2 regions of the Sinomonas sp. B1-1 genome follow, and region 2 is predicted to be linked to the other one. Evidence: riboswitches for the same ligand, from Rfam matches in the RefSeq annotation. Region 2 holds a riboswitch; the other holds the start of a gene.
What was found. Region 2 has a riboswitch for cyclic di-AMP ahead of ACQ5BE_RS11650 (C40 family peptidase). Riboswitches for the same ligand answer to the same signal wherever they lie in the genome.
Positions count from the first base shown of each region.

Region 1: another riboswitch for cyclic di-AMP. It lies ahead of ACQ5BE_RS10950 (hypothetical protein); the one in region 2 lies ahead of ACQ5BE_RS11650 (C40 family peptidase).

Region 1 is NZ_JBCHVF010000006.1:100,842-105,244, reverse strand. Features, by position in the region: gene ACQ5BE_RS10960 (SixA phosphatase family protein) at 1-180, opposite strand, end outside; gene ACQ5BE_RS10955 (winged helix-turn-helix domain-containing protein) at 243-1,082, opposite strand; cyclic di-AMP (ydaO/yuaA leader) riboswitch at 1,685-1,879, shown strand; gene ACQ5BE_RS10950 (hypothetical protein) at 1,886-2,728, shown strand; gene ACQ5BE_RS10945 (hypothetical protein) at 2,847-3,671, opposite strand; gene ACQ5BE_RS10940 (response regulator transcription factor) at 3,850-4,403, shown strand, end outside.
Region 2 is NZ_JBCHVF010000007.1:78,261-82,663, reverse strand. Features, by position in the region: gene serC (phosphoserine transaminase) at 1-54, opposite strand, end outside; gene ACQ5BE_RS11660 (metal-dependent transcriptional regulator) at 252-947, shown strand; cyclic di-AMP (ydaO/yuaA leader) riboswitch at 1,166-1,378, shown strand; gene ACQ5BE_RS11655 (M23 family metallopeptidase) at 1,385-2,212, shown strand; cyclic di-AMP (ydaO/yuaA leader) riboswitch at 2,404-2,568, shown strand; gene ACQ5BE_RS11650 (C40 family peptidase) at 2,588-3,316, shown strand; gene ACQ5BE_RS11645 (NlpC/P60 family protein) at 3,417-4,181, shown strand.

The DNA.
Region 1 (4,403 bases), on a different contig from region 2:
CGCCACGGAGCAGAGGATGAAGTCCGGCACGATGTGATGCCTGAGCAGCCACTTCCCCGCCTCGGGGGCATCGGCGTGCCCGCGCTCCGCGAGCGGCCTGTCGGCGTCCGCGACTCCGACCGGCCACGCAGCCTTGGAGTGACGCAGGACGACGAGGCGCTTGAGGTGGTGCTTGCTCACGCCACTAGCCTACGGGGCGCGGTGGAGGGGGCCGGCGTCTGCCGGCTGCCCCGTGGCAGCGACTAGATCGAGTACTCGGGCGCGGCCCAGACGATGACCTCGGGGTGCTCGTAGAACCGGTAGCCCTGCCCGCGCACGGTGCGGACAGTGTTCGCCAGACGGCCGAGCTTGGACCGCAGGCGGCGGATGTGCACGTCGATCGTGCGCTCGTTCGGGATCTCCTCGGCGTTCTTCCAGAGGCCCTCGAGCAGCTCGTCACGGCTCACGGTCCGCGTCCCGTTCTCCACGAGGAAGTTCAGGAGCTCGAACTCCTTGAACGTCAGGTTCAGGGTTTCACCGTCGAGGTGGACCTCGCGGCGGGCGAGGTCGATGAGGACGCCGGCCGGGCGGGCGTCCGACTGCGGGGCCGGACGGGGCTCGGGGCGCTGCTGGCGGGCCGCGATGGTCGGGTCGCCGAAGGTGGAGCGCACGACGTCGAGCGAGGAGCCGGGTGCGGAGGCCGGCGCCACCGCGACGGCCGCGTAGCTCTCGACGCCCTCGACGAGGTTCTGCGCGTACGCGCGGATCTCCTGGGCGATGCGCGCGATCGATGTGCCGGCCGCGGCGGCCTGCTGCTCGGACAGGCCCACGTAGAGGACGAAGCCATGCGCGACGTTGTCCGGGGTGACCGCCCGCACCGGCTCAGGCCCCGCGGGGACGACCGGGGTGGGGGCGGTGATCGGGGCGTAGTCCTCGGCCAGGGAGCGGAAGGGCTGGGCTGCCCGCAGCCCCTGCTGGGCTCCGGGGTGAGCCGGGGCATCGGCCTGGCCGGGGAAGCGCGAGCCGAACGGCTGCCGGTGGCCCGGCTGGGACTTCTGGGCGTTGCGGACAGAGATGTGGACGTAGCCGGAAGCAACAGACATGGATCAGACCTCGAGAGAACTAGCCGTGAAGGCTTCGAATGCGGAGCAGATCGCCCGCGTGGGTAGGTGCTGCCCGACGCTGGGCGGAGGAACGACTGGGGCTAAACGCTGGGGTGGTGCAGTCAGCTCGACATTCGACAACAGCGCGGCTCGAGGCTGGCGGGTGAGCCAGCGAGGGCTACTGCGGCTGCAGGTGCTGTTGAGTCTTTGTTCACACTGAGAGTGTGCGGCGTAACAATGCCTACAGGCAAGTAACAATGCCGCTTTCGTCTCACATGTTGAGATCAGCGAGGCCTTTGTGATCAGCATCACGATTCGGCGCAGGCCTGTTATGAATCAAGATTTTCACAGTTTCGGGAGATGGTCGAGTTTTCATCGAAGGATCTTCGGCGAAAGGACTCCTTCCGTTCATCTTCCGTTGAACTAGGCGGAATCTCACAATGTGGACGGCTGTGGACGCGCGCCGGAGACCCGGCCGCGTCAGGTAGACAACCGACCCTTCGGTCAGCTAGTGCGACGCCAAATCTGCCGTTACCCAAATGTGACAATGACGGAAGCTTCCCGTACGGTGTATGGGTGCCCGCAGAACGGCGGGTGCCCACGGGACCCGCTCGCCGAACTCTGCCGGCGGCCCGTTGCGTTCAGTTCAAGGCAGAGACGGAGGACCCACCTGGCGGCCGCGCCCGCTCTCCCGAGCGGAGGTGCGCCCTTGGGGTGAAGCCCATGCCCATCGGCAGGGCCGGATGGCTCGCATCCGAACCCGACAGCTAACTTCGCAGGCGCCAACGAGAGGCCCATCCGCTTTGAGCAAGTCCCCCTTCCGCGCTGCCCCGCGCCCTCATGGCCGCCGCCGCGCCTTCGACCACTCCTCCCCCCTCGCCCGCATTGCCGCGTCCTCGGGCGCCAAGTCCGGCAGCGCGTTCGACAAGCTCGGCCACCGCAGCGCCGTCGTCGCACTGTCCCTCGGCCTGCTCGCGGTCGCCGGAGGCGGCGCGGCAGCCACGGCCAACGTGAACGGCCTGGCCCGCACCTCGTCTGTCGAGGCCAGCATTCCCGAAGCCTCGGGCGATTCGATCGCCCAGTCGATCGCCGCCGGCCCCACCGAGCAGGCGGCCCTCCGCGCTGACGCCGCTGCTTCCAAGACCGCGGCGGAGCAGGCGGCTGCGGACCAGGCAGCTGCCGAGAAGGCCGCCGCGGACCAGGCTGCCGCTGCCAAGGCTGCCGCCGACCAGGCAGCGGCGGACCAGGCGGCGGCCGCAAAGGCCGCCGCCGACAAGGCTGCCGCTGACAAGGCAGCGGCGGACAAGGCAGCCGCCGCGCTCGCCGCCCAGCCCGTCGATGACCCCGCGGGCGCCAAGGCGTACGCCGCGAGCCGCCTCGCCGCCTTCGGCTGGGGCCAGGACCAGATGAGCGCCCTCGAGACCCTCTGGACCAAGGAGTCGGGCTGGAGGACCACCGCGACGAACGCCTCGAGCGGCGCGTACGGCATCGTCCAGTCGCTCCCGGGCTCGAAGATGGCGAGCGTCGGCGCCGACTGGCAGACCAACTACCGCACCCAGATCGACTGGGGCCTGAACTACATCAAGTCCCGGTACGGCTCCCCCGCCAACGCCCTCGCCTTCCACCTCGCCAACAACTGGTACTGATCACCAGCTGGCAGTGACCGGCCGCCCGAACGGCGGCAGCAGGGGGACAGAGCACGACGGCGCCGCCCACCTCAGCGCGAGGTGGGCGGCGCCGTCGTGCTCGGCAGGACGTCGGGGGTCAGCTGCTCGAGCCGGCCGATGCCGAAGTCTCGCTGACGGTGAGCGCCGAGAGTCCATCCTTGAGGGCCGTGATGCTCACGGTCTGGCCGATGGCGAGGCTCGACGACGACCCGGACGATGACCCTGACTGGGACCCCCGCTGGCTGCGGCCCGCCGTCCGGCTCAGGTACTCGGTCTGAGCGGTCAGTGCGTAGGTCTGCTGGAACCCGTCGGTGCTCTTCACGGTCACGGATCCCGACGACACCGCGGTGATGGTGCCGGTCTGCATGACCATCGTCACGTTCTGGCTGTCCCGCAGCACCACGTACTCGCCGTGCAGCACCTGTCCCATGGTGCCGGCGCCCATGCCGGCGGGGCCGAAGCCGTCCGGCGCCACGCCGTCCTGAGCACCGCCGTCCTGGCCGAAGCGGGACTGGCCGCCTGTGCCGGGCTGACCGTTCGCACCCGGCTGGCCCACGCCGCCCTGCGCGGTTCCTGCGCCGCTGGTGGAGCCGGTCGCCGCATACACGGCGGCCCCGGCGCCCGCCGCGAGCACGACGGCGATGCCGGCGGCGGCAGCCCCCTTCTGGGTGCGGGACATCCCGCGCCGGCCCGGCCCCTGGGGAGGAGCGGCGCCCCAGCCGGCGGCGGGCTGGCCCTGCTGCGGGGCCGGGGCACCCCATCCGGCGGCGGGCTGGGCGCCCTGCTGCCACGCGGCGTCGTGCGTCCCTCCCGGCACGCTCGGCTCGACGGAGGGCCGGGCCTGCTGGCCTGGCCGGTTCGGGTTCTGGCCTGGCTGGGCGTGGCCGGGTTCGTGGGGCCTCTGCTGGTCTTCGCCGGACATTGAATCCTCCTGGGGTCGCGGTGTCCTGCTCCCAAGAGTTGGTTCCGTCCCTGTGGCGACGCTGTGCCACCCTGCAGGACTGGCTGTGACCGGGGATAGTCTGGTCACCGCGGGCGTCCACAGCTCGCTCAAAGCTGAGGCTCAGGCTGGGACTAAACCGTCACGGGAGGCTGGAACCATGGCAAGCCCCTTCTCCGTCAACAATCTGCCCGCCCTCACACACCCCGATGGGACCCCGATCCGCGCCCTCGTGGTGGACGACGAGCCGAGCCTCGCGGACCTCATGAGCATGGGGCTGCGCATGGCCGGCTGGAGCGTGCAGATCGCCGGGGACGGGCCCTCGGCTGTCGCCGCCGCGCGGGACTTCCGCCCGGACGTGCTGGTGCTGGACGTCATGATGCCCGGCTTCGACGGCGTCGAGGTGCTCGGCCGGATCCGCCAGTTCATGCCGGAGGTCCCCGCGCTGTTCCTGACCGCGAAGGACGCGGTCGAGGACAGGATCACGGGCCTCGCCGCGGGCGGCGACGACTATGTGACGAAGCCGTTCAGCATGGAGGAGGTCATGCTCCGCCTGCACCGACTCGTGCAGCGCTCGGGCGTGGCCGCGCAGGACGACGCCGAACTCGTGGTCGGAGACCTCGTCCTGAACACGGACACCCGGGAGGTGACCCGCGGCGGCGAGGACATCCAGCTCACCGCCACCCAGTTCGAACTCCTGCGCTACCTGATGGA
Region 2 (4,403 bases):
TCCATCGGAAGGGAGGAGCTCGGCGGGGATCTGAAGCTGGCTGGATTCGGCCACGGTGAAGCCTCCTTGTGGGTCAGGGTGGAGGCGGAGGCCGTGCCCTTCGCCCCGGGTCAAGTCTGCCGCACCGGCATTGGTGTCGCGAACCATTGCGCCCGGGAGTCCCGTCTAATCTGAGCGGTTCAAAATAAGCTAGAATTGCGGCAGCGACGCCGTCCGCACCGCCCCACCGCCCGAGGAGCTCGAAGCACCGCATGTCCGACCTCATCGACACCACCGAGATGTACCTGCGCACCATCCTCGAACTCGAGGAGGAGGGCATCACCCCACTGCGCGCGCGCATCGCCGAGCGGCTCCGCCACTCCGGCCCCACCGTCTCCCAGACCGTGGCACGCATGGAGCGGGACGGCCTCGTGGTCGTCTCAGGGGACCGGCACCTGCAGCTGACCCTCGACGGCCGCAGGCGGGCGGTCGAGGTCATGCGCAAGCACCGCCTCGCGGAGCGCCTCCTCTCCGACGTGATCGGGCTGGACTGGCCCTACGTCCATGACGAGGCGTGCCGCTGGGAGCACGTCATGAGCGAGCGCGTCGAGCGCCGGCTGTACGAGCTGCTCGGACGGCCCACGGAGTCGCCCTACGGGAACCCCATTCCCGGCCTCGAGGCCCTCGGCGGCACCCCCTCCGAGGGGTTCGCCGACGGCGTCGTCACGCTCGTGGAGGCGATGGACACCTATGCCCCGGGTTCCCGGGTCGTGGTGAGCCGGCTCGCCGAGCCGATCCAGGTGGACCCGGAGCTGCTGGCACAGCTCGATGAGGGCGGCATCCGTCCGGGCGCCAAGGTCGCCCTCGAGCGGGTGGGGGACTACATCTCGGTGCGCGTGGCAATGGTCGACGGCGCGCTGGAGCTGCCGGTCGAGGTTGCGGCGCACGTCTTCGTCTCGGTGGCATAGCTGGCCCGCGAGCCGCGTAGTTACCGGGGAGTCGCACAAGGCCTCACACAAGAGGACAAAACCTCTACTCGGTGGAGTAACCCGCCAGACGCCAATTTGGCGTGAGCTTCCTCTCACTAAAGGTCACGAAAGCGTTACATCGGGTTTGAGTTCCTCTATGCTGGAGGACAAGCGCCGGGACTTCGGCGTGATCCCAGCCGCACGCCGAGCTCTGCCAGCGGACCGGGATGCAGCAATCCAAGGCAGAGGCGGGGGAACCACCAGCGGCGGCCGAGGCCGCCTTGGGGTGAAGCCCGCAGCACGCTCGGGACACTGGCACGCAGGATCCATCCGTGGATACCCGTGTGCCCAGACCCGCGCGGCTGGGCCGAGTCCGGACTCTCTGGCTCGAACCCGACAGCTAACTTCGCAGGCGCTTGACGAGAGAGGGAATTCGCTTGAGCCAGCAAGCTGTCCGCGGTCGACGTCGCGCCCAGTCGCCGTCGTTCGCCGATGTCGACCATGCCGCGGGCCTCCGCCCCCGAGACGCCAGCAGGCGCGGCCGCCGCGCCGCCGAGCGCCAGAGCCCCGTCCGCCAGCTCGCCGAGATCGCCTCGGTCGCCGGGGTCGGGCAGAAGGCCGGGGTGGCACTCGCCGCGACGGGCCTTGTCCTGACCGTGACGGTCCCCACCGCCACCGGTGCCATCGAGGCCGGCGCCGCCTCGAAGGCCTCCCAGGTCGTCGACACGGCCGTCCTGCCCGAGGTCACGGCGCCCGAGGACGCGTCCGTCGCCTTCAGCCGGGCCTCCGTGGGCAGTGCACTCAACCCGGACGGCCAGCTCCAGCAGATGCTCACGGCCGAGTCTGCCAAGGGTGTCACGCCGGCCCAGGCCCAGCACTCCCTCGGCGCCCCCCTCGACTCCATGGAGAAGACCTCTCCGTTCGGCTACCGCGTGAGCCCCATCAGCGGGTGGGCCGGCGAGTTCCACCGCGGGCAGGACTTCGCCGCCCAGTGCGGGACCTCCGTCAAGGCGGCCGCCGGCGGAACCGTGACCTTCGCCGGATGGCACCCCTACGGCGGCGGGAACCGGGTCGTGATCGACCACGGCAACGGGCTCGAGACCACCTACAACCACCTCTCCTCGTTCTCGGTCTCGGTGGGCCAGAAGGTGGACCGCGGGGCGCTCATCGCCCTCAGCGGCACGACCGGTGCCTCCACCGGCTGCCACCTCCACTTCGAGGTCATGGTCAACGGCGACGTCGTCGACCCCAACGGCTGGCTCTGAGCCGCGTTAGCGGCCCTCTCCAGCCCTCCAGGGCGCGTGCTTTCGGGCGCGCGCCCTTCGTCGTGTCCTTTTCGTGATCCTCGATAAACACACCGTGATCCGAATGTGACATATGGTCCGGTGTCCTGTAGGGTCGTTCCTGTTCCAGCTCCTACCAAGTTGGAACATTCGGAGAGAATGCCTAGCTCTGCCACTCTCCGAAGCCGTTCGCACACACCGCTTGGCAGAGGCGGGGGAACCACTTCTGGTCCTCCTCAGGGAGGGCCTTGGGGTTAAGCAGCCCGGCGCGAGCCGGGAGGCCGGATACTTCCAATCCGAACCCGACAGCTCACCTCGTAGGCACTGGGAGAGGCTACTTCTGTGTCGTCACGCACCATGACTGCGCGCCATCGCGCCGTACCGGTCCGCACCCGTCCGCTCGAAGCTGTCGCGCAGGCAGTGTCCGACAATGCAGGCACCATCGGCCGCCAGGCGGCCGTCATCGCCGCGGCGTCCGGGCTGATCATCAGCGCCGGGCTCCCCGCGCAGGCTGCAGAAGCCCAGCGCGAGGCTTCCGCCCTCTCCGACGTGGCCAGCACTGCTGTGCCGAGCGTCGTCGCGTCCACCGATGCCCAGGTCTCCTTCGAGCGCCCCGCCGTTGAGTCGGTCGCCGCGCCCGTCGTCGAGCCCGTCAAGACCCAGTCCACCGCTCCGGCCGCGCAGACGCAGACCGCTACCGCGCAGGCCGCGGTCGCGACGAAGTCGTCGCCCGCTGTGGACGCCACCGTGAACGCCGCCGGCTCGAGCCTCGCGGCGATCGCCTACACGGGCATCGGCCACCCCTACGTCTGGGGCGGCACCACTCCTGCTGGCTGGGACTGCTCGGGTTTCACCCAGTGGGTCTACGCCCAGGCAGGCATCAGCATCCCGCGTGTCCAGGCATGGAGCATCATGCGCCAGACCGCCACTCCGGCCCCCGGTGACCTCGTGGTCCAGAACGGCGGCGCCCATGTTGGCATCTACGTCGGCAACGGGATGATGATCAGCGCGCTCAACCCCTCGCAGGGCACGCTGCTCCACGCCGTGGCCGCGACCGGCTCGTCCGTCTTCTACACCCTCAGCTGAGAACCATCCACTTCCGGGCGCGGCGGTGACCCCCGCTGCGGCGCCTTCCGAGGGCCGTCCCCCTGCGGCCTGAGGGACACGAGAGAGAGAACTCACCCGTATGACCACCCGTGCAGGAATCGGGCGCCACCGCGCCGACAACACCTCCTCCCTTGCCATCATCGCCAAGGCTGTCACCGAGAACGCCGGCGGTGTCGGCCGCCAGGCCGCCGTCATCGCGGCTGCCAGCGGCCTCGTCCTGACCAGCGGCGTCGCCGCCAACGCTGCTGAGGTCTCGTCCCAGCGCGAGGCGTCGGCCCCGGTTGCCCTCGAGGTCGAGAGCGCCGTCCAGGCGCCGATCTCGGCCGAGACGACGGCCGCCGTCACCTTCGAGCGTCCCGCCGTCGAGTCCGTTGCCGCCCCGGTCGTCGAGAAGCCGGCCCCGGCCCCCGTCGCCCAGGCCGCCCCGCAGGCCCAGGCTCCGGCTCCCGCCAAGGTGCAGGCCGCCGCCAGCACCGCTGTGCAGGCTCCCGCCCCGGCCCCCGCCGCCGCGAGCGGCCAGGGTGCCGCCATCGCCGCCGCCGCGTACGCCCAGCTGGGTGTCGCCCAGGACTGCACGATGCTCGTGACCAACTCGCTGGCCGCCGTCGGCATCCACTACCACGGCTGGCCGGCCGGCTACCTCTCCCTCGGCCGCACGGTCAGCGCCGCCGAGGCCCAGCCCGGCGACCTCGCCTACTACGCCAACGGCGGCATGGGCCTGGCCCACATCGCCGTGTACGTCGGCAACGGCATGGCCGTCCACGGCGGGTGGAACGGCGGCACCACCGCGCTGTTCAGCGTGAACGTGGGCTCCGGCCCGGTCTTCATCCGCGTCGGCGGCTGATCCACACGACACCGCCCTCCCGGGCACTGCGAACGGCCCCGGGAACGCGCGCCTCAGGCGCCCCATACCGCGAGGAATGGGGCGCCTGAGGGTTTTAATCCGCGCCGGTCAGAACATGACGCGCGCGTGAACTTCGGCCGACGGTTGGGGCGCCGCATCCCGCCTGTTCGTTTAATCACTCAACCGTTCAGTACTCTTGGAGAGTCGATCCAGCCCGGCTAC